Regions from separate parts of the Pseudomonas sp. FBCC-B1565 genome, predicted to be linked through region 1. Evidence: predicted binding sites of a transcription regulator. Region 1 holds the regulator's gene; each other region holds the start of a gene.
What was found. The regulator FliA, encoded in region 1, starts transcription of late flagellar genes. The targets are predictions, from matches to a motif close to CTAAAGTTTNNNNNNNNNNNGCCGNTAA.
Positions count from the first base shown of each region.

Region 2: the regulator FliA is predicted to act here: its motif matches at 3,419-3,446, upstream of flgM (flagellar biosynthesis anti-sigma factor FlgM).
Region 3: the regulator FliA is predicted to act here: its motif matches at 4,859-4,886, upstream of NL123_RS24555 (flagellar protein MotY).
Region 4: the regulator FliA is predicted to act here: its motif matches at 4,854-4,881, upstream of NL123_RS08200 (methyl-accepting chemotaxis protein).

Region 1 covers NZ_CP101438.1:1,856,576-1,863,844, forward strand. Annotated here, with positions in the region: gene flhF (flagellar biosynthesis GTPase FlhF) at 1-883, shown strand, start outside; gene fleN (flagellar synthesis regulator FleN) at 990-1,823, shown strand; gene fliA (RNA polymerase sigma factor FliA) at 1,820-2,560, shown strand; gene NL123_RS08885 (chemotaxis response regulator CheY) at 2,730-3,104, shown strand; gene NL123_RS08890 (protein phosphatase CheZ) at 3,123-3,911, shown strand; gene NL123_RS08895 (chemotaxis protein CheA) at 3,923-6,142, shown strand; gene NL123_RS08900 (protein-glutamate methylesterase/protein-glutamine glutaminase) at 6,191-7,269, shown strand, end outside.
Region 2 covers NZ_CP101438.1:1,521,858-1,529,126, forward strand. Annotated here, with positions in the region: gene NL123_RS07275 (MFS transporter) at 254-1,633, shown strand; gene NL123_RS07280 (flagellar brake protein) at 1,693-2,442, opposite strand; gene NL123_RS07285 (flagella synthesis protein FlgN) at 2,539-3,009, opposite strand; gene flgM (flagellar biosynthesis anti-sigma factor FlgM) at 3,058-3,381, opposite strand; gene flgA (flagellar basal body P-ring formation chaperone FlgA) at 3,523-4,287, opposite strand; gene NL123_RS07300 (chemotaxis protein CheV) at 4,382-5,314, shown strand; gene cheR (protein-glutamate O-methyltransferase CheR) at 5,357-6,184, shown strand; gene flgB (flagellar basal body rod protein FlgB) at 6,494-6,901, shown strand; gene flgC (flagellar basal body rod protein FlgC) at 6,905-7,269, shown strand, end outside.
Region 3 covers NZ_CP101438.1:5,290,620-5,297,888, forward strand. Annotated here, with positions in the region: gene nth (endonuclease III) at 271-909, shown strand; gene NL123_RS24540 (PA3496 family putative envelope integrity protein) at 1,017-1,199, shown strand; gene NL123_RS24545 (response regulator transcription factor) at 1,284-1,916, opposite strand; gene NL123_RS24550 (argininosuccinate synthase) at 2,540-3,757, opposite strand; gene NL123_RS24555 (flagellar protein MotY) at 3,887-4,795, opposite strand; gene pyrC (dihydroorotase) at 4,952-5,998, shown strand; gene rnt (ribonuclease T) at 5,995-6,666, shown strand; gene NL123_RS24570 (peroxiredoxin) at 6,731-7,269, opposite strand, start outside.
Region 4 covers NZ_CP101438.1:1,709,494-1,716,762, forward strand. Annotated here, with positions in the region: gene ccoP (cytochrome-c oxidase, cbb3-type subunit III) at 1-142, opposite strand, end outside; gene NL123_RS08180 (cbb3-type cytochrome oxidase subunit 3) at 139-339, opposite strand; gene ccoO (cytochrome-c oxidase, cbb3-type subunit II) at 343-951, opposite strand; gene ccoN (cytochrome-c oxidase, cbb3-type subunit I) at 962-2,386, opposite strand; gene NL123_RS08195 (alpha/beta family hydrolase) at 2,466-3,158, shown strand; gene NL123_RS08200 (methyl-accepting chemotaxis protein) at 3,259-4,824, opposite strand; gene NL123_RS08205 (CPBP family glutamic-type intramembrane protease) at 4,929-5,720, opposite strand; gene NL123_RS08210 (DMT family transporter) at 6,131-6,991, shown strand; gene NL123_RS08215 (DMT family transporter) at 7,025-7,269, opposite strand, start outside.

The sequences.
Region 1 (7,269 bases):
CCAGTTGGGTTCGCTGGCCTGGAACCAATTGCAAGGCAGCAAACCGCAACAGGCCAACCTGTGGCGTCGCCTGCAACGCATCGGCCTGTCCGGCCCGTTGTCCCGCGACCTGCTGGCCCTGACCACCGAAATCGAAGAGCCTCGCCAGGCCTGGCGCATGTTGCTGGCCCACTTGGCGCGGATGATCGTCACCCCGGAAATCGAACCCCTGGAAGAGGGCGGTGTGATCGCCATGGTCGGCCCCGCCGGCATGGGCAAGACCACCACCCTGGCCAAGCTGGCGGCGCGTTACGTGCTCAAGTACGGCGCTCAGAATATCGCGCTGGTGAGCATGGACAGCTACCGTATCGGTGCCCAGGAGCAGCTCAAGACCCTGGGCCGCATTCTCAATGTGTCGGTGACCCATGTCGACCCAGGCCAGTCCCTGGCCAACGCCCTCGACCCGCTGCTGCGCAAGCGCGTGGTGCTGATCGACACCGCCGGCCTGCAAGCCAGCGACCCGGCATTGCGCATGCAGTTGGAAAGCCTGGCCGGGCGTGGCATCAAGTCGAAAAATTACCTGGTGCTTGCAACCACCAGCCAGAAACAGGTTCTTACCGCTGCGTATCATAGTTACAAGCGCTGCGGCCTGGCCGGTTGCATCCTCACCAAGCTCGACGAAACCGCGAGCCTGGGCGAGGTGCTGAGCCTGGCCATCAGTCATGAATTGCCGGTCGCCTACCTGACCGACGGGCCGCGGATCCCGGATGATCTGCATCTGCCGCGCCGTCATCAGTTGGTCAGCCGTGCAGTCAGCGTGCAAATGCAAGACGAGCCTAGCGAGGAAGCGATGGCCGATATGTTCGCCGACCTCTACCACAACCCGGCGAAGCGGGTAGGTTGAGGGCGGTATGAACACCGTGAAATGTATCTACATCGATGGTCTGCAAGCGATTCACGCGGCCAAGCCATGTAGCCTGCGTCTAAGCAAGACAAGGTAAAGAAATAAAATGGGCAGCATGCATCCCGTACAGGTGATCGCGGTGACCGGCGGCAAAGGTGGCGTCGGGAAAACTAACGTGTCAGTGAATTTGTCCCTGGCCCTGGCAGAGCTTGGCCGTCGCGTCATGCTGCTGGATGCTGACCTGGGGTTGGCGAACGTCGACGTTCTGCTGGGGCTGACGCCCAAACATACCCTTGCCGATGTGATCGAGGGCCGCTGTGAGCTGCGCGATGTGCTGCTGCAGGGGCCTGGGGGCATCCGCATCGTGCCGGCCGCCTCCGGCACCCAGAGCATGGTGCACCTGAGCCCGGCGCAGCATGCCGGGCTGATCCAGGCGTTCAGTGACATCGGCGACAACCTCGACGTGCTGGTGATCGACACCGCCGCCGGGATCGGCGAGTCCGTGGTCAGCTTTGTGCGCGCTGCGCAGGAAGTGTTGCTGGTGGTCTGCGATGAACCCACCTCGATCACCGACGCCTACGCCCTGATCAAACTGCTTAACCGCGACTACGGCATGAACCGCTTCCGCGTCCTGGCCAACATGGCCCAGAGCCCGCAGGAAGGGCGCAACCTGTTCGCCAAGTTGACCAAGGTCACGGATCGTTTCCTCGATGTCGCCTTACAATACGTCGGCGCAGTTCCCTACGACGAGTGTGTGCGCAAGGCTGTGCAAAAGCAGCGTGCAGTCTACGAAGCGTTCCCTCGTTCCAAGTGCGCACTGGCGTTCAAGGCTATTGCCCAGAAGGTCGATACCTGGCCATTGCCCGCCAACCCCCGGGGGCATCTGGAGTTTTTCGTCGAGCGATTGGTGCATCAGACGAGCGCAGGACCCGTGCTATGACAGCGACCGGCTACAACGCGTACAAGAAGTCTGCCCGTGACAGCCAGGGCGAGTTGATCGAGCGCTACGCGCCCCTGGTCAAGCGCATTGCCTATCACTTGCTGGCGCGCCTGCCCGCCAGCGTCCAGGTCGAAGACCTGATCCAGGCGGGCATGATCGGCTTGCTCGAAGTGTCGACCAAATACGACGCGAGCAAGGGTGCAAGTTTCGAGACGTATGCGGGCATCCGCATCCGTGGCGCGATGCTCGATGAAGTGCGCAAGGGTGACTGGGCGCCGCGTTCGGTACACCGCAATACACGCATGGTCAGTGACGCAATTCGCGCAATTGAAGCAAAAACCGGTCGCGACGCTAAAGATCACGAAGTTGCGGCCGAACTCCAATTGAGTCTCGACGATTACTACGGGATTTTGAACGATACCTTGGGCAGCCGATTGTTCAGTTTCGACGACCTGTTGCAGGACGGCGAACATGAAGGGCTGCACGAGGACGGCGCGAGTGCTCATATGGAGCCATCGCGAGACCTGGAAGATGAGCGTTTCCAGGGGGCGTTGGCGGACGCGATTGCCAATTTGCCGGAGCGTGAGCGGCTGGTGTTGGCGCTGTACTACGACGAAGAGCTGAACCTCAAGGAAATCGGTGAGGTCCTGGGTGTCAGCGAATCGCGGGTCAGCCAGTTGCACAGCCAGTGCGCAGCCCGCTTGCGGGGGCGCTTGGGAGAGTGGCGAGCGCGCTGAACAGGCAGTGTGGGGACACTGCAGACGATACCGCGAGGGCAACCGGCCTTCGCGGGTTCGACCCGTGGTGCCCCCGGCAGTCCTTTTTGTGTAATGCCTGTTGATTGAAATGGCGCGTCCAGGTGCTGGGCGCGTTTAAGACTGCTTGGAGGTCGAATTGGACAAGAACATGAAAATCCTCATCGTTGATGACTTCTCAACGATGCGGCGGATCATAAAAAACCTGTTGCGTGACCTTGGGTTCACAAACACGGTCGAGGCGGACGACGGCATTACGGCGATTCCGATCCTCAACAGCGGGAGCATCGACTTTCTGGTAACAGACTGGAACATGCCGGGCATGACCGGTATCGACTTGCTGCGCCACGTGCGCGCTGACGAAAAGCTGCGCAGCCTGCCTGTGCTGATGGTGACCGCCGAAGCCAAGCGTGAGCAGATCATCGAAGCCGCCCAGGCCGGGGTCAACGGTTACGTGGTCAAGCCATTCACTGCACTGGCCTTGAAAGAGAAGATCGAAAAAATCTTCGAACGCATCCACGGCTAATGCCATCGCGGGGGAGCTATGGAGCATAAAGAAACGTCACAGGGAGACTTCGAGTCGACCCTGAAAAAGCATGCTCACCAGTTGGTCGACAGCCTTGAAAAAGGCCAGTTCGGCGACGCGGTGCAGTTGATCCATGAGCTCAACCAGACCCGTGACCGCGGCCTGTATCAGGAAGTGGGCAAGCTCACACGCGAGCTGCACAGTGCGATCGTCAATTTCCAGATTGACCCGCATATGCCCCAGGCCGAAGAAATCTCGCAAATCACCGATGCCACCGAACGCCTGTCCTATGTGGTCAGGCTGACTGAGGCGGCGGCCAACCGCACCATGGACCTGGTGGAAAACGCCACGCCTCTGGTCAACGGCATGGCCACTGAAGCCCAGGCCCTGAGCCACGACTGGGGCCGCTTCATGCGCCGGGAAGTGGGGGCTGAGGAGTTTCGCGAGTTGGCACGTCGGGTTGACGGTTTCCTGTCACGCAGCGAGCAGGAAAACCGCACGGTTTCCAGCAACCTCAATGACATTCTGCTGGCCCAGGATTACCAGGACCTCACCGGTCAGGTGATCAAGCGTGTGACCCAGTTGGTCACCGAAGTGGAAAGCAACTTGCTCAAATTGGTGCTTATGGCTGGCCAGGTTGACCGTTTCGCCGGCATCGAACATGACCGCGAAGCGATCCTCTCGGAAAAAGATCCACAAAAACATCTCGCCAAGGGTGAAGGTCCGCAGATTCATGCCGATAAACGTGAAGACGTTGTATCGGGTCAAGATGATGTCGATGACCTGTTATCCAGTTTAGGCTTCTAAGGAGCACCCACATGAGCTTCGGCGCCGATGAAGAAATCCTTCAGGATTTCCTTGTAGAGGCCGGCGAAATTTTAGAGCAGTTGTCCGAGCAACTGGTCGAGCTGGAAAGCCGACCGGATGATGCGAACCTGCTCAATGCAATTTTTCGCGGTTTTCACACTGTAAAAGGGGGCGCCGGCTTCCTCCAGCTCCATGAGCTGGTGGAGTGCTGCCACATCGCCGAGAACGTGTTCGACATCCTGCGCAAGGGTGAGCGTCACGTTGATTCGGAGTTGATGGACGTGATTCTCGAAGCACTGGATGCGGTCAACGGCATGTTCAGCGAGGTGCGCGACCGTGCACCGATCACGGCGGCCACTCCGGAACTGCTGGCCGCCCTGGCGCGCCTGGCGGAACCTGCCGACACGTCGGCCGCACCGGTGGTTGAAGCCGCACCGGAGCCTGTGGTTGAGGCCGAGCCGGATGTGACCGACAGCGAGTTCGAACAGCTGCTCAACTCCCTCAGTGCCGTCAAGGCCGAGGCGGAAGCGCCGGCTGCCCCGGTCGCCGCACCGACCAGCGAAGACATCACCGACGCCGAGTTCGAATCGCTGCTCGACCAGTTGCATGGCAAGGGCCAGTTCGCGGCCGACGCCGTGGCACCTGCTGCTGCTCCTGCGGATGCACCGGCGGCCAGCGCCAGCACCGACATTACCGACGATGAATTCGAAGCATTGCTCGACCAACTGCATGGCAAGGGCACCTTCGCGGCCGACGCCTTGCCGGAAGTCGCCGCCACGGCTGCGGCACCGGCTGCTGCCAGCGCCGCCCCTGCGGGCGATGGGCTGATCTCCGATCACGAGTTCGAATCCCTGCTGGACGAGTTGCACGGCAAGGGCAAGTTCAGCGAAGTGGCCCCGGCCGCAGCGGTGGCGACCGCTGCACCGGTCGCCGCCAAGGCCGCTGCGCCAGCGCCGGCCGCCAAACCTGCACCGGCTGCCAAGCCAGCACCGGCCCCGGCCGCCGCACCTGCTCCGGCACGTGCCGCCGCCGCGCCGACAGCCGAGAAGCCTGCCAGTGAAGCCGAAACCACCGTGCGGGTTGATACCGCGCGCCTGGACGACATCATGAACATGGTCGGCGAACTGGTACTGGTGCGTAACCGCCTGGTGCGCCTGGGCCTGAGCAGCGGCGATGAAGCCATGCAAAAGGCTGTGTCGAACCTCGACGTGGTCACCGCCGACCTGCAGACCGCCGTGATGAAAACGCGGATGCAGCCGATCAAGAAAGTCTTTGGCCGTTTCCCGCGCCTGGTTCGCGACCTGGCGCGTCAGCTTAAGAAAGAAATCAACCTGGAACTGGTGGGCGAAGAAACCGACCTCGACAAGAACCTGGTCGAGGCCCTGGCCGACCCGCTGGTCCACTTGGTGCGCAACGCCGTCGACCACGGCGTGGAAACCCCGGAAGAGCGCGAAGCATCGGGCAAGTCCCGTGGCGGCAAGGTGATCCTGGCGGCGGAGCAAGAAGGCGATCACATCCTGCTGTCGATCACTGACGACGGCAAAGGCATGGACCCGACCATATTGCGCAACATTGCGGTCAAGCGCGGCGTGATGGACAAGGACGCCGCCGACCGCCTGACCGACACCGAATGCTACAACCTGATCTTCGCCCCGGGCTTCTCGACCAAGACCGAGATTTCCGACGTGTCCGGCCGTGGCGTCGGCATGGACGTAGTGAAGACCAAGATCAGCCAGCTCAACGGCTCGATCAACATCTACTCGACCAAGGGCCAGGGCTCCAAGATCGTCATCAAGGTGCCGTTGACCCTGGCGATCATGCCGACCCTGATGGTGATGCTGGGCAACCAGGCGTTCGCCTTCCCGCTGGTCAACGTCAACGAAATCTTCCACCTCGACCTGTCGCGCACCAACGTGGTGGACGGCCAGGAAGTGGTGATCGTGCGCGACAAGGCATTGCCCCTGTTCTACCTCAAGCGCTGGCTGGTGGCATCGGCGGCCCATGAAGAGCAGCGCGAAGGCCATGTGGTGATTCTGTCCGTGGGCACCCAGCGCATCGGCTTTGTCGTCGATCAACTGGTTGGCCAGGAAGAAGTGGTCATCAAGCCTTTGGGCAAAATGCTGCAGGGAACCCCGGGCATGTCGGGTGCGACCATCACCGGTGACGGTCGGATCGCGCTGATTCTCGATGTTCCGAGCATGCTCAAGCGTTACGCCGCTCGGCGTATTTGATTCTGGTGGGGCAGGGCGGTAGTGCCCGCCCCGCCTAACGGAGTGTTTATGGCAGTCAAGGTCCTGGTGGTGGACGATTCGGGTTTCTTCCGCCGCCGCGTCTCGGAAATTCTTTCCGCCGATCCAACGATCCAGGTGGTCGGCACGGCCACCAACGGCAAAGAGGCGATTGATCAAGCCATTGCGTTGAAACCGGACGTGATCACCATGGACTACGAGATGCCGATGATGGATGGCATCACGGCAGTCCGGCACATCATGCAACGCTGCCCGACCCCGGTCCTGATGTTTTCCTCGCTGACGCACGAAGGCGCCCGGGTCACCCTGGATGCGCTGGACGCCGGTGCGGTGGACTTCCTGCCGAAGAATTTCGAAGACATCTCGCGCAACCCCGAGAAGGTCAAGCAGATGCTGTGCGAGAAGGTGCACAGCATTTCGCGCAGTAACCGTCGCAGCCTGTTCAGCACGCCTACTCCAACCGCTGCGCCAGCACCGGCTCCCGCTGCACCGACGTCGTCGTTTGCGCGCCCTGCGCCTGCGCCAGTGACACGGCCTGCAGTGGCACCCGCTCGCACGCTGGCACCTGCGGCGTCGGCTCATTCGCCCGCACCCAAGCGCAAGGCCTACAAGCTGGTCGCCATCGGCACCTCCACGGGTGGCCCGGTTGCGCTGCAACGCGTGTTGACCCAACTGCCAGCCAACTTCCCGGCGCCGATCGTATTGATCCAGCACATGCCGGCGGCGTTTACCAAGGCCTTCGCCGAGCGCCTGGACAAGCTGTGCCGCATCAGCGTCAAGGAAGCCGAGGATGGCGACATCCTGCGCCCTGGCCTGGCGCTGCTGGCCCCCGGTGGCAAGCAGATGATGGTCGACGGCCGTGGCGCGATCAAAATCCTGCCGGGCGATGAGCGCCTCAACTACAAGCCGTGCGTGGATATCACCTTCGGTTCGGCAGCCAAGTCCTACGGTGACAAAGTTCTGGCGGTAGTGCTCACCGGCATGGGCGCCGACGGCCGTGAAGGTGCGCGCCTGCTCAAGCAGGGCGGCAGCGCCATCTGGGCCCAGGACGAAGCCAGCTGCGTGATCTATGGCATGCCCATGGCCATCGTCAAGGCGGACCTGGCCGA
Region 2 (7,269 bases), 330 kb from region 1:
ACAGACTGTTCTGGCAGGGCTTTTTTGTGGGCGCCTTTCAAAGACGGGTCGAACCTTGCCGGTGTTCAGCGTTCACAGCACGTGTGCGTGCATTTTTCACAATCGGTGTACCTCACAAGCGGTCGGGCAGCGTCTGAGCCTTTAAGCAAAATAATCCCCGGAAACAGCGCAAGTTGCCTGTCCGGACCCGGTCACCCCGGACTATCATGCCGATAGGCCTGTCTCTCACTGCAAGGAGCCGCTCGGAACGCCGATGCGCCAGATCTGGAAATCTTTTCGAGCCCTTTATTTCGCCTCCTTGATGATGCTGATTGGCTCCGGCCTGCTCAGTACCTACCTGGCCTTGCGCCTGGCGGCCGACCATGTGGACAGCCTGTGGGTCGGTGCGCTGATGGCGGCCAACTATTTTGGCCTGGTGCTGGGCGGCAAGATCGGGCACCGCCTGATCGCCCGGGTCGGGCATATTCGTGCTTATGCAACCTGCGCTGGCATTGTCGGCGCGGCGGTGCTGGGGCATGGTCTGATCGACTGGCTGCCGGCCTGGATCGTGCTGCGGATGATCGTGGGCCTGGGGATGATGTGCCAGTACATGGTCATCGAGAGCTGGCTCAATGAACAGGCCGACGCCAAGCAGCGCGGCGTGGTGTTCAGCGGTTATATGATCGCGTCCTACCTGGGGCTGGTGCTCGGCCAGTTGATCCTGGTCATGCACCCTCAGCTCGGCCTCGAATTGCTGATGCTGGTCGCACTGTGCTTTGCGCTGTGCCTGGTGCCGGTGGCAATGACTCGCCGTATTCACCCGGCGCCCTTGCATCCGGCGCCGATGGAGCCACGCTTCTTTATCAAGCGCGTCCCGCAGTCGTTGAGTACGGTGCTGGGGGCAGGGGTGATCGTGGGCTCGTTCTATGGCCTGGCGCCGCTCTATGCCTCCCAGCAAGGGCTGTCTACCGAACAGGTGGGTCTGTTCATGGGCAGTTGTATTTTTGCCGGCCTGCTGGTGCAGTGGCCGTTGGGCTGGTTGTCGGACCGCTATGATCGCGCGCTGCTGATTCGTTGCTTTGCCCTGTGCCTGGCAGTGGCGGCGCTGCCGCTGGCATTACTGACCAAGGTGCCGCTGGAAGTACTGTTCGTGGCGGGCTTCGTGTGTTCTCTGGTGCAGTTCTGTTTGTACCCGCTGGCGGTGGCGTTCTCCAATGATCATGTGGAAGGCGACCGCCGTGTCTCGCTCACCGCCATGCTGCTGGTGACCTACGGTGTCGGTGCGAGTATCGGGCCGTTGCTGGCCGGTGTGGTGATGAAGGTGTTTGGCAGTCACATGCTGTATGCGTTTTTCAGCCTGTGTGCGCTGATCCTGGTGTGGCGGATTCGGCCGAAAGCCGTGACCAACCTGCATCAGGTGGATGACGCGCCGCTGCACCACGTGGCAATGCCCGACAGCATGTCCAGCTCGCCGTTGGTAGCCTGCCTCGATCCACGGGTGGACGAGGCGGTGGTGCAGGAGCAAATGCAAACCGCCGCGCCGGAACCCGATCCGGAAACGGTCACATCGGTCGACGAGCCGCTCTTTGAGGGGCCGCCTGAGCCGCCGGGCCCGGACGAGCATCCTCATGACTTGAGCAGGGCGCGCCCCTGAATACAAAAACGGGCAGATCCCATCAGGGTCTGCCCGTTTTTTTGCCGCGATCTTTGAGTTTAAAAATCGTCGTCTTTATCGAAACGTCGTGCTTCGCGTTGTAACTGGTAGACAAAGCGCTCGACCTGACGCTGCACCAGACCACTCATGTTGTGGAAGCGCACGCCGGCAAACGTGGTGTTGATCTTCTCTTCAAAGTGCAGGTAACGCAGTTCAACCGAGGTGGTCATGCTGCCGAAGGGCAGGGCGGCGATAAAGCGGTCGTAGACCTGGCCTAACTGCAGACGCTCGGAGATGTCTCCCTCAAAGCGCAATTTGCAACCTGTGGCGGAAATATCCAGCAGCTTGCCGCTGATCGGGGCCTTGAGCTTCTCGCCACCCAATTCGATGTTCACCAGTTGCGCCAGCTTCAGGGCAGCGCGAAAGGCATTGCGACGCTGGTGGTAGACCACTTCGTCGGGCAGGCTGCCGGTGTAGATGCGGTGGCCGTCCTTCTCGCTGATGCTCAGGTTGCCGTTGCTTTCCCAGGCAACGCGTACGCCGTCGTGGAAACCTTCGATACGGAAGGGTTCGCCATTTTCGAGGTAGCGTTCACCGTCGCGGGGGATCATTTCATCCAGGGCCAGGGTGCCGTTGTCCCGGCTGACGTCCACCAGGTAGCTCTGGAAGCGCTGGCTGCGTTCGTGGAAGGTAATGATCAGCGGGTCATGGCTATCTTGCAGCATGCGCAAGGTACTGGCGATTTCCAGAGGCGTGGTGAGGACCTTGGGTGGCTGCGGGGCATCTTCCGCATTAAGGGCGTTGAACACGGTTCTTCCATCTCCAGACAAAATACGACTACACGCAAGAGCGGGCATTCTGCCAGTATGTGGCGCGCCTTGGATAGGCCGCGCTGTAAACCGGCGTCAGGCTTGGCTGCGGGTGCTTGGCTTGACCAGGCGCGAGGTGGAACCCTGAGCGTTGTAAAGCGCTGGAGGCTCTCCGCCGTGAAGTATACGCAACTGGTTGGCGGTCGTGGCTTGCTGAAGCTGGATCGACTGACCGTTGAGTTGGTTGGCTTCCTGGCACTGGGTGAGCAATAGGTTGAGTTCTTTGCTCTGGGCCAGTAGTTGATCGCCGACCGAGGAGTGGCTGGCCAGCTGCGCGAGGCCATCATGGTCGGCGGGCAGGCCCAGGCTGACGAGGATCTCGCTGCGTTTTTTGCCGTGCTGTTCCAGCAGGACAATCAGCGATTGCTTGCGCGCCAGAATTTCTTCCAGCAGGGGCATGTCCCGGCCGTAAAGGGCCAGGGATTCTTCCCTGAGCAGCTCGAGCAGCAATTGCGTCGGTGCTAGATCATCAATGATCAGTTGAAGCAGGGTTTCGTCGTGATGCATGGCTGGCCTTGGGGTTTAAGCGTCCAAAAGCCCGGCGCAGGCCTTTGCCTAGCGCTCGGCTTCGAAATTAAGCAGCTTGCTGGCTACACGGTTGCTGTCGACTTTATAGCTGCCATCGGCGATTGCCTGTTTCAATTCGGCCACACGGGCTTTATTGACCACCGGTTGATCGCGCAGCGAGTCAGTGACCTTCTGCAACTGTTGAGCCTCATTGCTCAGGTGTACGGATTCCCCGCTCTGGCTGGCGCTGGCCTGTTCTGCCTTGGCGGGCAGTGGCTGAGCCTTGGCTTCTACGCTGTCCTTGGTGCCGACAGTGCGCGTAGGAGCCGACGTTGTCGGGGTGCTATTTAAACGGCTGAAATCGATGACCATGATCAAAAAACCTCTGGGTATTTGGACGCTTGCCATGTTTTCGGCCATATCCGGACAAACTTTAGGCTCGAATGACAATAAACTGCACCGGCCGGCATCCAACCGACAGTGTAGGAAAAGCTGGCGTCTGATACCAGTGGTCTATAAAGCCACCTCCACTTGGCCGGGGGCCGTGACTCGCGCCTTGATCACACGGTTGGAGTTGAGATTCTTCACGCGGATCTGTTCGCTCATGCCGCCGTTGGACAAGGCTTCCCCCGGCATTTTGACCTGCAGCGCGCCACTGCTGGCGGAAATCACTACCTGGTCACCTTTGCGAATCACCTCGGCCTGCTCCAGGTGCACCAGGGTGATGACCTGATCGGTGACCACTGGTCGGGTCAGTTTCTGCCCGACGGCCTGGTCGAGGGAGGTCAAGTAGCCCTGGCTGATCATGCTGATGTCGCGTTCGCGCAGCACCACGTCCTCAAAACCGATAATGCCCGTGCGTTTAAGTGGGCGGGCAACCACCACTACATCGCGGAACAATTTGACCTGGGCGGGCACGAACACCGTCCAGGGCGAGGCGCCGTCGCAGCGCACCCTCACCGTTACGCGACCGATGGGTTGGGCGGGGCTTTCCAGGGTGGCTGTCAATTCCTTGTCGCACATGGGCATGCGCAGGCGCGGGTCCAACTGGTTGACCTGGATTTCATAACGCCCCGGCGTCTGGGTGGTCGCCAGATAATCTTCTACAGTGAACTCAAGAAAGCCCTGGGTGACGCCGATAAGTAGATCAGGCAAGGTGACGTTATCTGCGCGGGCCGTGGCGCCCAGGCCCAAGGCAAGCAGTGCCAGCGGTGCGCACAGCAGTCTGCAATACCGTTTCAGGTGGAGGCGTCGGGAAACTGTCGTTTTAATATCCATGACCAATAAATAGCAAAGCTCGTGCCGTTTAGTGTTGGGTGCGCGTCACTGCCCTTATAGGTATGGCCGAAGGTTTTAGCGTGGGAGTCAAGGCATGGCAGGAGTAATGGATTCAGTAAACCAGCGCACACAGCTGGTGGGGCAGAATCGCCTGGAGTTGTTGCTTTTTCGCCTGGATGGCAAGCAGCTGTATGGCATCAACGTGTTCAAGGTGCGGGAAGTGTTGCAATGCCCCAAGCTGACGATCATGCCCAAGTCCAGCCCGGTAGTGTGTGGCGTTGCCAACATCCGTGGCGCGACGATCCCGATTCTTGATCTGGCCCTGGCCACCGGTTCCGCCGGTTTGCAGGACCGCGAAAGCCCGTTCGTGATCATTACCGAGTACAACACCAAGACCCAGGGTTTCCTGGTGCGTTCGGTGGAGCGCATCGTCAACATGAACTGGGAAGAGATCCATCCGCCGCCCAAGGGCACGGGGCGCGATCATTACCTCACGGCGGTGACGCGGGTCGACAACCAGTTGGTGGAAATCATCGACGTCGAGAAAATCCTCGCCGAAGTGGCGCCTACCTCCGAGTCGATCTCGGTGGGTGTGGTGGACGCCGAAACCGCGCACAAGGCAGTCTCACTGCGCGTGCTCACGGTGGACGACTCGTCCGTGGCGCGCAAGCAGGTGACCCGTTGCCTGCAAACCGTCGGCGTTGAAGTGGTCGCCCTCAATGATGGGCGCCAGGCGCTGGACTACCTGCGCAAGCTGGTGGATGACGGCAAGAAGCCGGAAGAAGAATTCTTGATGATGATTTCCGACATCGAGATGCCGGAAATGGACGGCTATACCCTCACGGCCGAGATCCGCAACGATCCACGCATGCAAAAATTGCATATCATCCTGCATACTTCGTTGTCGGGTGTATTCAACCAGGCGATGGTCAAGAAGGTCGGTGCCGATGACTTTTTGGCCAAATTCCGTCCTGATGACCTGGCATCCCGGGTTGTCGACCGGATCAAGGCGGCAGATCACAGCTAAGGTGTTTCCCTTGGCGGTCATACGATTTTAGAGGCGGTATCAGTGTCTACAGGTAATTTGGATTTTGAACAGTTCCGGGTCTTCCTGGAAAAAGCCTGTGGCATATTGCTCGGTGAAAACAAGCAGTACCTGGTATCCAGCCGTCTCAACAAACTGATGGAGCAGCAGGGCATCAAGTCGTTGGGTGAGTTGGTGCAGCGCATCCAGGGCCAGCCGCGCAGCGGGCTCAAGGAAATGGTGGTCGATGCCATGACCACCAACGAAACCCTGTGGTTTCGCGACACCTACCCGTTTGAAGTGCTCAAGAGCAAAGTGCTGCCGGAGGCCATCAAGGCCAGCCCGGGCCAGCGCCTGCGCATCTGGTCGGCGGCCTGCTCCTCGGGGCAGGAACCGTACTCGATTTCGATGTCCATCGATGAGTTCGAGCGGACCAACATGGGCCAGTTGAAGGCGGGGGCGCAAATTGTGGCCACCGATCTGTCCGGCACCATGCTCACCAACTGCAAGACCGGTGAGTACGACAGCCTGGCCCTGGGGCGTGGTCTGTCCCAGGAGCGCCTGCAGCGTTACTTCGACCCGAAAGGGGCAGGACGCTGGGCGGTCAAGGCGCCGATCAAGAACCGCGTGGAATTCCGCTCCTTCAACCTGCTCGACAGCTACGCCAGCCTGGGCAAGTTCGACATGGTGTTCTGCCGCAACGTGCTGATCTACTTCTCGGCCGAAGTGAAGAAAGACATCCTGTTGCGCATCCACGGCACGCTCAAGCGCGGTGGTTATCTGTTCCTTGGCGCTTCTGAGGCGCTGAACGGTCTGCCGGACCATTTCCAGATGGTGCAGTGCAGCCCGGGGATCATCTACCAGGCTAAATAAGGCTGTGCGGTAAAAAATGTGGGAGGGGGCTTGCTCCCGATGGCGGTGTGTCAGTGATCGATGTATCAACTGAACCACTGCCATCGGGAGCAAGCCCCCTCCCACATTTGGTTTGCGGCAAACCGCAATAAAGCGGCAACCCTCATTGCCGCTTTACTGGCGCGACGCGGAAACCGCTTGCCGCTTTTCCGGCATTGCCGCCGGCAACCCCTTACCAAAACCCTTGATATACGGGCTTGCGCCAGATTGGCATGCACCTTGCTATAACCCTGTTAACGAAAAGCAGGTCAGCCCTTGAAGGTTTCCGCCATGAGCATCAGCTTCGATAAAGCGCTCGGTATCCACGAACAAGCCCTGGGCTTCCGCGCCCAGCGTGCCGAAGTCCTGGCCAACAACATTGCCAACGCCGACACCCCGAACTACAAGGCTCGGGACCTGGACTTCTCCGCCGTGCTCGCCGCACAGCAGGACAAGACCAAGAACGGCACCTTCGCCTTGAACATGACCAACAGCCGTCATATCGAAGCGCAAGGCCTGAGCAATGGTGACGAGTCGTTGCTGTATCGCACGCCGATGCAACCGTCGATCGACCAGAACACCGTCGACGCCCAACTGGAGCAATCGGCCTACGCCGAGAACTCGGTGAACTTCCAGGCCAGCTTTACCCTGCTCAACAGCAAATTCAAAGGGCTGATGTCAGCCCTGCGTGGAGAGTAAGCCATGTCCCTGTCCAGTGTTTTCAATATTGCCGGCAGTGGCATGAGCGCGCAGACCACGCGCTTGAACACCGTCGCCAGTAACATCGCCAACGCCGAGACCGTGTCTTCGAGCATTGACCAGACCTACCGTGCCCGTCACCCGGTGTTCGCCACCATGTTCCAGGCAGGCCAGAACGGCGGCAGCGATTCGCTGTTCCAGGACCAGGGGGCCGCCGGCTCCGGCGTGCAGGTACTCGGTGTGGTCGAAGACCAGAGCAACCTTGAAGCGCGCTACGAACCCAACCATCCCGCTGCGAACGAAAAGGGTTATGTCTACTACCCCAACGTCAATGTGGTCGAGGAAATGGCTGACATGATTTCCGCCAG
Region 3 (7,269 bases), 3.3 Mb from region 1:
CTGCCTTGGAGGTGGGGATCGTACCGAAAGCAGCGACGTCATCCAGCAACACTGTTGATCTGAAACGGGCCAAAATCCAGCTGGCGATGCGTCGAGCGGAACTGAAGAAAGCCCAGGACCTGAACGTCGAACCGCAGCAACTGGCCGAGGCGCAATTGAAGCTGGACGATGCGCAGCGCCATATGGATGTCCTCAGCAACACCTGACCCGCAAACCTGCGTTGTGTGTTGATACAATCCCGCCGACCGTCTGCAAGGAACTCGCAACCCGATGAACGCCGCAAAACGCCTGGAAATATTCCGCAGGCTTCACGAAGACAATCCGGAACCCAAGACCGAACTGGCCTACACCTCGCCGTTCGAGTTGCTGATTGCGGTGATCCTGTCGGCCCAATCCACCGACGTTGGCGTCAATAAGGCCACGGCCAAGCTGTATCCCGTGGCGAACACACCAGAGGCGATCTATGCCCTGGGTGTGGAAGGACTGTCTGAGTACATCAAGACCATCGGCCTCTATAACAGCAAAGCCAAAAACGTTATCGAGACCTGCCGCCTGCTGGTGGAACTGCATGGTAGTGAAGTGCCACAAACCCGTGAAGCCTTGGAAGCCCTGCCAGGGGTTGGTCGTAAAACTGCCAATGTGGTGCTCAACACCGCGTTCCGGCAACTGACGATGGCGGTGGACACCCATATCTTCCGGGTCAGCAACAGAACCGGCATTGCCCGTGGGAAGAACGTGGTTGAGGTCGAAAAGCAGTTGATGAAGTTTGTACCCAAGCCCTATCTGCTAGATTCTCACCACTGGCTGATCCTTCATGGGCGCTACGTTTGCCAGGCCCGCAGGCCGCGCTGCGGCAGCTGTCGTATCGAAGACCTGTGCGAATACAAGGACAAGACATCCGACGATTGAGGGATCATTGGTTTTCTTGATCAGGCGATTGAAAAAATCTTTTTTACCCGATCATGGATTATCGTTATAAGGAGCGCCAACGGCAGTCTTAGCCCGGAGTGAACCTTATGAGCACTGGCAAAGAACAACTGGAAGTGGAAGACGACCTCGTTGAATCGGATGATGATGTGGCAGAGGCACCCGTCGTTGAGGTAGCCAAGACCAATTTGAGCAAACGCCGCACCATCGACAATCTTCTGGAAGAACGACGCTTGCAAAAACAGCTGGCCGATTACGACTTCGATCTGTGATCGAACGATCGACGGCCGGAAGCCTCCCTTACGGAGGCTTTTTTCTGCCGGTTACCCAGATAATGCGCGCTGCGGTGCCCTCCTCTATACCAAGCCGTTACGCTGGGCCAGTTCGATCAGGTCCACAAGGGAGCGGGCGTTGAGCTTGAGCAGCAAACGTGTCTTGTAGGTGCTGACGGTCTTGTTGCTGAGGAACATACCGTCGGCAATCTCCTTGTTGGTCCGGCCCCGGGCCAACTGCTGCAATACCATCATTTCCCGACCCGACAGACGCTCGACCATATCGGCCTCGCTGGCATTGCCCATGGTGGAGCGTACCGAGTTGAGCGCCTGGTTGGGGAAGTAGCTGTAGCCCGACAGCACCGCCTTGATCGCACTCAGCAACTCGGTCAGGTCCTGTTGCTTGCACACGTAGCCGGCAGCCCCCGCTTGCATGCAACGCATGGAAAAATGGCCAGGGGCCTGGGACGTCAGCACCAGCACCTTGAAGGGCACGGATTGCTTGGTAGAAGACAGCCGGCAAATAACTTCCAGGCCGTCAAGTTTGGGAATCCCAATATCCAGTATGACAATGTCCGGCATATGCTCCCGTGCAAGTTGCAATGCATCGACACCGTTATCGGTCTCGGCAACGACCTCATAACCATGACGCTCCATTAGCATACGCACAGCAAGACGAATGACGGGATGATCATCCACGATCAGCACTTTATTCATGAGAAAGTCCAATTTCGCTGTTCGAATTATTTAGAGCAAGCACAATAGCCTAGTCGTTTCCTGGTTGGCATAGCGTTCCCCCCCGAGCAACAGCAAGCAGAGACCCACCCCACAGCGATAAAGGAATTGCCCTACAAAAAAACGCCAACTCAGATGTATCCAGTTTTATAGATCCTTTCAGACCTTTCCGGGGACTTACATATTTTGAGTGAAATATCCATGGAGTATCAGGGGTTGGGTAAACGTGCCGCACACAACTCTCAGGAAATGCCCCTTGCCTCTGTCCTACGCGCAGGAATCCGGGCAAGAAGTGTCCGACTGTTTTAGTTCCATTTAACATATTCTCTTACATCCTTAATTCCTACAGAGTGTTCCGTGTTTTATACGCCCACCTCACTTTCATGAGTGAATCTTCTGTAAGACCAGTTCCTAAGCAGGTGTAAAAAAATCATTCGCCCTACAAACTTTCAACAACAGCACCATCGAAGGCGCATTTGAAAATGCGTCTACTGAAAAACATCAACAAATGTTTAACCTTTTATAAACATTGCATCTCCACACAAAATCCATAGGCAAAAAAAATGGCCCCTGAATAAGGGGCCATTCTTAAAACCGGCTGAGACTTAGAACAACGAGCGACCTTTGTTGGCCGCAATGCGCATGCGCAGTGCGTTCAACTTGATAAAGCCTGCTGCGTCCGCCTGGTTGTAGGCGCCGCCATCTTCTTCGAAGGTAGCAATGTTGGCGTCAAACAGCGACTCATCGGACTTGCGACCAGTAACGATCACGTTGCCCTTGTACAGCTTCAGGCGCACAACGCCGTTCACGTGTACCTGGGAAGCATCGATCATCTGTTGCAGCATCAGACGCTCAGGGCTCCACCAGTAGCCGGTGTAGATCAGGCTGGCGTACTTGGGCATCAACTCGTCTTTGAGGTGAGCCACTTCGCGGTCCAGGGTGATGGACTCGATGGCCCGGTGGGCGCGCAGCATGATGGTGCCGCCAGGGGTTTCGTAGCAACCACGGGACTTCATGCCCACGTAGCGGTTCTCGACGATGTCGAGACGGCCGATACCGTGTTCGCCACCGATACGGTTCAAGGTTGCCAGCACAGTGGCCGGGGTCATTTCGACGCCGTCCAGCGCGACAATGTCGCCGTTGCGGTAGGTCAGTTCCAAGTATTGCGGCTTGTCTGGAGCGTTCTCCGGGGAGACGGTCCATTTCCACATGTCTTCTTCGTGCTCGGTCCAGGTGTCTTCCAGCACGCCGCCTTCATAGGAGATGTGCAGCAGGTTGGCATCCATCGAGTACGGGGACTTCTTCTTGCCGTGACGCTCGATCGGGATTGCGTGCTTTTCAGCGTAATCCATCAGCTTTTCACGGGACAGCAGGTCCCATTCACGCCAAGGAGCGATCACTTTCACGCCTGGCTTGAGTGCATAGGCACCCAGTTCGAATCGCACCTGGTCGTTGCCCTTGCCGGTAGCACCATGGGAAATGGCGTCGGCGCCGGTTTCGTTGGCGATTTCGATCAGGCGCTTGGCGATCAGCGGACGTGCGATGGAGGTACCCAGCAGGTACTCGCCTTCATAGACGGTGTTGGCGCGAAACATCGGGAAGACGAAATCGCGGACGAACTCTTCGCGCAGGTCGTCAATGTAGATCTCTTTCACGCCCATGGCTTGCGCCTTGGCACGTGCAGGTTCGACCTCTTCGCCCTGACCCAGGTCAGCGGTGAAGGTCACCACTTCACAGTTATAAGTATCCTGCAGCCACTTGAGGATCACCGAAGTGTCCAGGCCGCCGGAATACGCGAGAACGACCTTGTTTACGTCGGCCATGCCATCACTCCACGGGGTTGTACGGAAAGGCGTCGATTCTACCGACCAAAACCGTGAATTTACAGGGGCGCGACAGCAAATGAAGATAAAGCGACAGATTATGTCGAACGGGCGACCGATGGTCGCACCTCAGGACGTGTGCGCTGGGTTGCTCGGACCAGCAGCCTGGGGTGCTGGTTTTTCGGGAGCTGCCACGCGTTCAAGCTGGATATTCACACGACGATTGCGTGCCCGGTTGGCCGCATTGGTGTTGGGCGCAAGGGGGTAGCTTTCGCCATGGAAGCGCAGGGTGATCTGCGATTCCTGGATACCGTTGGCCTTGAAGTAGTCCATCACCGCCAAGCCGCGGCGGCGAGAGACGTCGCGATTGGTCAGGCGGTTGCCGCTGTTGTCCGAATGGCCATTCAACTCGATATGATTGACCGTCGGGTCGGCTTTCATGAACGCAAGAATCACGTCGAGTTTCTTCTTGGCGGCCGCGTCCAACTCGATACCGCCACCAGGGAATCCGACTTCGGTCTGTTTGACCTGATCGTAATTCATCGGCAACAGCTTGGCGGTGCACAGCTGGTAGTCGTTATAAGCTTTGTTGAATTTCACCGGCAACAAGCGGATTTCGGAGTAGCCGCCTTCACGGCCGTAGTGGCGGACCGTCGGGCTACGCCCTTCCAGCAGTCCGGTGAAAAGGCGCCCGGCCTGGGCCTGCGAGCTGTTGAACAACACCTCGCCACTGCCGGCACGCACGGCGCCGAGGTTGATATCGCCTCGGCCTGGCTGCCAAGGGGCGGCGGCGGCCAACAAGGTGGCCGAGCCTGCGCCCAGCGAACCGTTATAGGCTTTCAGACGAAATGTTGCCTGCTCACCCGCCCGGCGCACGAACTCACCCGAGCCGAAGTCTGTGATCGGTTGGGTCAGACGGCACTCGAACTGGTCGCCTTCCACCTTCCACTCGATATTCTCCAGACGTGTCTGGTACGTGAGGGCCATCGCGGGCAGGCTGGCGAACACACTGAGCAGGGCTAGATAATGCTGGCGCACGGGAGGCTCCACTGGTTTCTACAACACTTCAAAGCGTCATACATCGATAAGGCATACAAAAGGCTATCGGTTGCATCCTGCAAAACTTGATAGCGAGTGCCTGATAGAGTCTTTTCCGGTAGCATTCCCCCCAGATTGACCCGCCTGGAATCCCCAATGTCCGACCGCCTGACCCTGCTGCGTCCCGACGACTGGCATATTCATCTTCGCGATGGTGCTGCGTTACCCCACACCGTGGCCGATGTAGCGCGCACGTTTGGCCGCGCCATCATCATGCCTAACCTGGTTCCTCCGGTGCGTAACGCCGAGCAAGCCGATGCCTACCGCCAGCGTATCCTCGCTGCACGGCCGGCCGGCAGCCGGTTCGAACCGCTGATGGTGCTGTACCTTACCGACCGCACCCAGCCCGAAGAAATTCGTGAGGCCAAGGCCAGTGGGTTTGTGCACGCTGCCAAACTGTACCCGGCCGGTGCGACCACCAACTCCGATTCCGGCGTGACCAGTATCGATAAGATCCTGCCGGCCATCGAAGCCATGGCCGACGTCGGCATGCCGCTGCTGATCCACGGTGAAGTCACTCGTGGCGATGTGGACGTGTTCGATCGCGAGAAGATCTTCATCGACGAACACATGCGTCGCGTGGTGGAGCTGTTCCCGACCCTCAAGGTCGTGTTCGAGCACATCACCACTGCCGATGCCGTGCAGTTCGTCACCGAAGCCTCGGCCAACGTTGCTGCGACCATCACCGCGCATCACCTGCTGTACAACCGCAACCACATGCTGGTGGGCGGGATTCGGCCGCACTTCTATTGCTTGCCGATCCTCAAGCGCAACACCCACCAGGTAGCCTTGCTGGATGCGGCGACCAGCGGCAATCCGAAGTTTTTCCTCGGCACCGACTCCGCGCCTCACGCCCAGCACGCCAAAGAAGCCGCGTGCGGTTGTGCCGGCTGCTACACCGCCTATGCCGCCATCGAGCTGTACGCTGAAGCGTTCGAACAGCGCAACGCCCTGGACAAGCTCGAAGGGTTCGCCAGCCTCAATGGCCCGCGTTTCTACGGCCTGCCCGCGAATACCGATCGCATTACCCTGGTTCGTGAAGACTGGACCGCCCCTGCCAGCCTGCCGTTTGGCGAGCTGACTGTCATCCCGCTGCGCGCCGGTGAAACACTGCGCTGGCGCCTGCTGGAGGAAAGCAAGTGAGTGAAGACCATTACGATGACGAACACGAGCACAGCGGTGGCGGATCCCGTCATCCGATGGCCGAGCGGTTCCGCGGCTATCTGCCGGTTGTCATCGACGTAGAAACCGGTGGTTTCAACTGCGCCACCGATGCGCTGCTGGAAATCGCCGCGACGACTATCGGCATGGACGAACAGGGTTTTGTGTTCCCGGAACACACCCACTTCTTCCGCGTCGAGCCGTTCGAAGGCGCCAATATCGAAGCGGCTGCCTTGGAGTTCACCGGGATCAAGCTCGATCACCCATTGCGCATGGCAGTAAGTGAAGAAGCGGCACTGACCGATATCTTCCGTGGCGTGCGCAAGGCATTGAAGGCCAATGGCTGCAAACGCGCGATCCTGGTCGGCCACAACAGCAGCTTTGACCTGGGCTTCCTGAATGCCGCCGTGGCGCGGTTGGACATGAAGCGCAACCCGTTTCACCCGTTCTCCAGCTTTGACACCGCGACCCTCGCCGGGCTGGCGTATGGCCAGACGGTGTTGGCGAAAGCCTGTCAGGCGGCCGGTATCGACTTTGACGGTCGTGAGGCTCACTCGGCCCGCTACGACACCGAGAAGACCGCCGAGCTGTTCTGCGGCATCGTCAACCGCTGGAAGCAGATGGGCGGCTGGGAAGACTTCAACGACTGAAGTGGAATCCCGCGCATAAAAAAACCGGCCTTCTCAGGCCGGTTTTTTTTGCCGCAAACGTGGCTTACAGCTTGCCAGCGTTCTCGGTCAGGTAAGCCGCAACACCTTCCGGCGAAGCGTTCATGCCTTTATCGCCTTTTTTCCAGTTGGCAGGGCAGACTTCGCCGTGCTCTTCGTGGAATTGCAGGGCGTCGACCAGACGGATCAGCTCTTCCATGTTACGCCCCAGTGGCAGGTCGTTGATGATCTGGGAGCGAACCACGCCTTTGTCGTCGATCAGGAACGCGCCACGGAAGGCCACGCCGCCTTCGGACTCAACGTCGTAGGCCTTGGCGATGTCGTGCTTCATGTCGGCAGCCATGGTGTATTTGACTTTGCCGATGCCGCCATCATTGATGGCGGTGTTGCGCCAGGCGTTGTGAGTGAAATGGGAGTCGATGGAAACGGCTACCACTTCAACATTACGCGCCTTGAAATCGTCCATGCGGTGGTCCAGAGCGATCAGCTCCGAAGGGCAGACGAAGGTGAAGTCCAGCGGGTAGAAGAACACCAGGCCGTATTTGCCTTTGATGGCTTCAGACAGTTTGAAGCTGTCTACGATTT
Region 4 (7,269 bases), 150 kb from region 1:
CGATACCGTCGAAGGCGTGGCCCATGGTCTGGTCGACGCTGCCCTTGGTCTCGCCCTTGCGGGTGCCGACCAGCAGCCAGGTCAAGCCGATCAGGCTGCCGAGGGTCAGTACGCAGATCCATGTACTCCAGAATAGGGTCATGGCCGGGTGCTCCTTATTGCAGGCTCTTCTTGAGCGTCGGATGGAGAAGGTTCATCGGCGAAGGGCAGCAGGCGCGCCTGCTCGAATTCCGCATTGCGCCGGTTGTTGAACACCCACAGCGACAGGCCGATAAAGGCGATGGCGACCACCAGCGTGCCGAGGCCGCGGATGGTGCCTGCATCGAATTCAAATCCCATGGCTCACCTCTTGCTCTTGATGGCAGTGCCGAGCACTTGCAGGTACGAAACCAGCGCGTCCATCTCGGTCTTGCCCTTGAGGCTGGCCACGGCGCCACTGATGTCGTCGTCGGTGTACGGCACGCCGAGGGTGCGCATCACTTTCAACTTGGTCTCGGTGTGGCTGCTGTCGACGGCGGCGGTGACCAACCATGGATAGGCCGGCATTTTCGACTCGGGCACCACGTTGCGCGGGTTGTACAGGTGCGCGCGGTGCCAGTCGTCCGAGTAGCGTGCGCCGACGCGCGCCAGGTCCGGACCGGTGCGCTTGGAGCCCCACAGGAACGGGTGGTCCCACACGCTTTCACCGGCGACCGAGTAGTGGCCGTAGCGTTCGGTTTCGGCACGGAACGGGCGGATCATCTGCGAGTGGCACTGTACGCAGCCTTCGCGGATGTAGATGTCGCGGCCTTCCAGTTGCAGCGCGGTGTAGGGTTTCATGCCCTCCACCGGCTTGTTGGTCACGTCCTGGAAGAACAGCGGGACGATCTGGGTCAGGCCGCCGATACTCACGGCGAGCACCATGAGCAGCATCAGCAGGCCGACGTTCTTTTCAATCGTTTCGTGTTTCATCACAGACTCCTCAGGCCAACTGCGCAGTGGTGGCGGCTTCGACAGGCTGCGCCGAACGCACGGTGCGCCAGGTGTTGTAAGCCATCAGGAACATGCCGCTGAGGAAGATCGCACCGCCCACCAGCCGCACGATGAAGCCAGGGTGGCTGGCCACCAGGGTTTCGACGAAGGAGTAGGTCAAGGTGCCGTCTTCGTTGACCGCACGCCACATCAGGCCCTGGGCGATGCCGTTGACCCACATCGAGGCGATGTAGAGCACGGTGCCGATGGTGGCCAGCCAGAAGTGCGCGTTGATCAGGCCGAGGCTGTACATCTGCTCGCGACCGAAGACTTTCGGGATCATGTGATACAGCGCGCCGATGGAGATCATTGCCACCCAGCCGAGGGCGCCGGCGTGTACGTGGCCGATGGTCCAGTCGGTGTAGTGGGAGAGGGCGTTGACGGTCTTGATCGCCATCATCGGGCCTTCGAAGGTCGACATACCGTAGAACGCCAGGGACACCACCAGGAAGCGCAGGATCGGGTCGCTGCGCAACTTATGCCAGGCGCCCGACAGGGTCATCATGCCGTTGATCATGCCGCCCCAGCTCGGTGCCAGCAGCACCAGGGACATCACCATGCCCAGGGACTGTGCCCAGTCCGGCAGCGCGGTGTAGTGCAAGTGGTGCGGGCCGGCCCAGATGTACAGGGTGATCAGCGCCCAGAAGTGCACGATGGACAAGCGATAGGAATACACCGGACGCTCGGCCTGCTTGGGCACGAAGTAGTACATCATGCCGAGGAAACCGGCGGTGAGGAAAAAGCCTACCGCGTTATGCCCATACCACCACTGCACCATGGCATCCGTCGCACCGCCATAGAGGGAGTAGGACTTGGTCAGGCTGACCGGGATTTCCAGGTTGTTGACGATATGCAGGATGGCCACGGTGATGATGAACGCACCGAAGAACCAGTTACCGACGTAGATGTGCTTGGTGTTGCGCTTGGCCACGGTGCCAAAGAACACAATGGCGTAGGCCACCCAGACAATGGTGATCAGAATATCGATCGGCCATTCCAGCTCGGCGTATTCCTTGGAGCTGGTGTAGCCCAGCGGCAAGGAGATCGCTGCCAGCAGGATGACCAACTGCCAGCCCCAGAAGCAGAACGCGGCGATTTTCGGCGCGAACAATTGGGTCTGGCAGGTACGCTGCACCGAGTAGAAGGAGCTGGCGAACAGCGCGCAGCCACCGAAGGCGAAGATCACCGCGTTGGTGTGCAGCGGGCGCAGGCGGCCGAAGCTGGTCCACGGCAAGTCGAAGTTGAGTGCAGGCCACACCAATTGGGCCGCGAGAAAAACCCCGAGCCCCATGCCGACGATGCCCCACACCACCGTCATAATGGTGAATTGGCGGACCACCTTGTAGTTATAGGCGGTACTTAAAGTAGTGTTCATGGTTCCCCATCCACGGTTCAACCCAAGCAAATGCGGCACTTGGGCTGGAGTTATAGGCAGACTAAAAAGCGAGGCAAGCATGGGCAAAGAGCACAAGGCCAGTATTGACGGGGATCAATGGGCGCAGTGTGTGCGGGAACATGGGTGGTTGTGGGATGTCGCGGTGGAGGCGCTTTCGAGCGATCCCGTCACGCTAATCCTGGCCCACGGCGCTGGCGCACCGATGGACTCATCCTTCATGAACGACATGGCTGCGCGCCTTGCCGGGCATGGCGTCAACGTGTTGCGCTTCGAGTTTCCCTACATGGCCCAACGCCGTGTGGACGGTGGCAAGCGTCCGCCGAACCCGGCGCCGAAACTGCTGGAAACCTGGCGTGAGGTGCATGCCGAGGTGCGACGTCATGTCGCTGGGAAACTGGCCATTGGTGGCAAGTCCATGGGCGGGCGCATGGCCAGTTTGTTGGCCGATCAACTGGGCGCCGATGGGCTGGTGTGCCTGGGGTATCCGTTCTACGCGGTGGGCAAGCCGGAGAAACCACGGGTTGAGCATTTGGCGGGGTTGAAGACGCCAACCTTGATTGTGCAGGGCGAGCGCGATGCGCTGGGTAATCGGGCGGCGGTTGAGGGGTATGAATTGTCGCCGAGCATCGAGGTGATGTGGCTGGTGGCGGGGGATCATGACCTGAAGCCGTTGAAGGCGTCGGGGTTTAGTCATGAGCAGCATTTGGAGGTGGCGGCGGTGAAGGTGGCCAGGTTTCTCGGCGTCCTCTAGGGCCCTATCGGGGGCAAGCCCCCTCCCACATTTTGATTTGTGAATACAGTCAAAGTGTGGGAGGGGGGTTGTCGAATCGTCGCACCGCCCCGATAACGGTCTACCGGTTGAAGCGCTCCACCAACGAATACTGGGTATTCGCCGTATGCGTCAATTCTTCACTCAACTGCGCCGAGTTCGACGCTTGCTCCGAGGTCTGGTCTGCCAACAGCGCAATGGTGCTGATGTTGCGACTGATCTCTTCGGCCACCGAGCTTTGCTCTTCGGTGGCAGCCGCGATCTGGGTAGTCATGTCGGTGATATGCGCCACCGCCTCACTGATCCCTACCAGCGCCTGATCCGCCTCCATCACCCGTGCCACGCCTTCTTCGGCCTGGCGATGCCCGGCGTCCATGGTCTGTACGGCAGCGGCGGCGGTTTGTTGCAGCTTGGCGATCAGGGCATGGATCTGCCCGGTCGACTCGGCTGTGCGCTGAGCCAATTGGCGGACTTCGTCGGCAACCACCGCAAAACCCCGGCCCATTTCACCGGCACGCGCCGCTTCAATGGCGGCGTTGAGCGCCAGCAGGTTGGTCTGGTCGGCAATGCCCTTGATCACGTCGACCACGCCGCCGATTTCATCGCTGTCCTTGGCCAACTGGGTCACGGTCACACCGGTCTCACCCACTGCTACGGACAGACGCTGAATCGCCTCGCGGGTTTCCCCGGCGATGTCGCGGCCACGGCCGGTGAGGCGGTTGGCTTCCTGGGTTGCGTCCGCTGTGCGCTGCACATGGCTGGCGACTTCCTGGGTGGTGGCCGCCATCTGGTTAACGGCGGTCGCCACCTGCTCAGTCTCGACGCGCTGGCGTTCCAGGCCGCTCGAGCTGTTATGCGCCAGGGTGTTGGACTGCGCGGCCTGGTCGTTGAGGTGTTCGGCAGTGTCCTGCAGGCGGGTAAGGCAGGTCTTCAGACGCGCCTCCTGGCTCAGGATCGACATTTCCAGACGCGCCTGGGCGCCACGGCTGTCGGTGTACATCTGCGCGATTAGCGGGTCGGAGGTGGTCTGCTCGGCCAGACGCAGCAAACGCTTGAGGCCGCGTTGTTGCCAGCTCAGGCCGAGCAGGCCCAACGGCACCGACAATCCCGCCGCCAGGGCAAAGCCCCAGTGGGAGTTGAGTGAGGCGCCGATCATGAAACTCAACTGGCTCACCAGGATAAACGGTAGCCAGTCCTGCAACACCGGTAGCCACTTGTCACGTTGGGGGATCGCCGACTTGCCCTGGTTGATGCGTTGGTAGAGCGCTTCGGCCCGGCGGATCTGCTCGGCGGTGGGCTTGATGCGCACCGATTCGTAGCCGACCACCTGGTTGCCTTCGAAAACCGGCGTCACATAGGCGTTAACCCAGTAATGGTCACCGGTCTTGCAGCGATTCTTGACAATGCCCATCCATGGCAAGCCTTGTTTGAGCGTTGACCACATGTGCGCGAACACCGCCGCCGGAACGTCCGGGTGACGCACCAGGTTATGCGGGGCACGCACCAGTTCGTCGCGAGAGAACCCACTGATTTCGACGAAGGCGTCGTTGCAGTAGGTGATCACGCCTTTGGCATCTGTGGTGGAGATCAACCGTTGCTGAGCGGGGAAGGTACGTTCGCGCTGGGTAACGGGTTGGTTATTACGCATGATTGTTCAATCCGCAAGGCTTTCAGGGGGTATCGGCAGGAACGGCGGTTTATTTAACTTAATTTTTGCAACAATCGGCGGTACGCACGTTCCCCTGCAGGGGATCAACCGGCCAGCATCGGGTAGGTAAACAACCCGAAGTGAAGCAGATTCAAGCCAAAGTGCGTGGCCACCGCCGCGCCCAGGCCGCCAAAACGATAGGCCAGGCCGTAACCCACCCCGGCGATGCTCGCCAGCAATACCCAATGCCAGCCTGCGCCGATGTGCACCAGGCCGAACAGCAGCGAGGCCAGCAGCAGCGCCAGGTTCTCGCCGTAAGGCAGGTGTTTGAAACGTCGGCTCAAGCCGCCCTGCACATAACCGCGGAACAAGGCTTCTTCCACCAGCGTCACCAGCAACAGGTTATTGAGTACCCACAGCCAGGCTTGTTCCGGCCACTTCGGTGCCCAACTGATCACGCCCAGCAAGGCCGCTCCGCCGAGGGCGGCGATGGCGGTGAGGGTCAATGCCAGGGCGGCCACGCAGATCGACAAGCGCAACGAGCGCCGTGCCACAATCCATGGGCAGGCCAGCAACAGCCAGAAGCCGATCAGAGGTTTGTCCTGGTTCAAATACATCGAGAAGGGCACGGCATCCTCGGTGAAGCGGTGCGAGGCAATGCCCCTCCCGTTGTAGAAGCCCGGCAACCAGTGCATCGCCAGGCTCAGCGCCAACACGATGAACAGCCCGTGGCCCAGGTAACGCGCCCAGTGCGTGCGTTGCTGGCGTACCGCGTAGCCAGCGATCAGCAGCAGGGCGACGGACACGGCTGCCAACACCCCCAGTTGCCCGTATATCAACGCCAGCAGATAGCCGATGGAAAGAAGCGCCAGGTACAGCCAGGGCAATGCGAACATGGGAACTCCTTGGAAAATGCTGGGCGGCATTATAGCGACCGGTCCGGCAGGCCCCACATGAAAACTCCTCCATTCATGCCGATTGCAAAACGTATCACCGGGTGGTTATAGTCCGAGCTTCTTCATCCCTTCACACAAGATCAGCCCATGCCAGCTCTCCAGCGCACAGCGGTAGTCGATTCAGCGGTCAACGCTGTGGTCGTGCCGTGCGCGAACAAGCAGCCTGCGCAGATCAGTCACTACCCCCCACCTGTCAGTAGCACGCCGGTGTACGCAGTCGTATCACCGCCGGGTGTTGGCATTTTGGGCTGATCAGCTGATTGCTGTTCCCGTCTGCCCGCCTGAAAAAAACCTAATGCATTTCAGCGTCTGCTGAATCGGCTTTTTTTGCCTGATGACAGGTGGTAACCATGTCTGTTCTTTCGAAACAATCCGTGGCCGCGGCGGCCTCGACGAGCCTGTTTGTATTGCTGTGGAGCAGCGGGGCGATCTTCTCCAAATGGGGGCTGGCCCACGCGTCACCCTTTGCGTTTCTGTTAATCCGTTTTGCCATCGCCCTCGTGGGCCTGGTGGTGCTGATACCGATCCTCAAGTTGAAACTGCCGCGCCCCGGCAAGCCTCTTTTGTATGCGGCGGCGACGGGGTTGGTGTTGTTGGGCGCCTATCAGATTTTCTATCTGTTGGCCCTGGACCTCAACGTCACTCCCGGCGTGATGGCAACTATCATGGGCGTACAGCCGATCCTCACCGTGGTGCTGATGGAGCGCCAGCGTTCTTTCAGCCGGGTGTTCGGCCTGGGCCTCGGGTTGGCGGGGCTGATCATGGTGGTGTATCAAGGCATCGGCCTCTCTGGCATGTCCCTGGCGGGCATGCTGTTCGGGCTGCTGGCCCTGGCCAGCATGACCTTCGGCTCGATCATGCAGAAGCGCATCACCGACAACCCCTTGGGCACGCTGCCGGTGCAGTACCTGGCGGGGTTGTTGCTGTGTTCGGTGTTTGTGCCGTTCCAGACGTTTCATTTTGAACACAGCAGCGGCTTCTACCTGCCGGTACTGTGGATGGGCTTGGTGGTGTCGTTGCTGGCCACGCTATTGCTGTACCGCTTGATCGCCCGGGGCAACCTGGTGAATGTCACTAGTTTGTTCTATCTGGTGCCGGCGGTGACGGCGGTGATGGATTACCTGATCTTTGGCAATAGGCTCGCGCTGTTGAGCCTGTTGGGGATGGGGTTGATCATCATCGGTTTGGTGTTTGTCTTCCGTAAGCGTTGACACCGCACTGTAGGAGCCTGGCAAGCCGGGCTCCTACAATTTTCGCGGCCGCAACACCAACCACAACGCCCCCGCAATCAACACCCCGCCATACAGATGCGCCATGGACAACGGCTCATCCAGCAGCAACGCCCCCCACAGCACTCCGAACGGTGGAATCATGAACGTCACCGTCATCGACTTAACCGGCCCGATGGACGTCAGCAACCGGAAGTAAAGAATGTAGGCGAACGCCGTACACACCAGCCCCAACCCCAGCAACGACCCCCACACCTGCC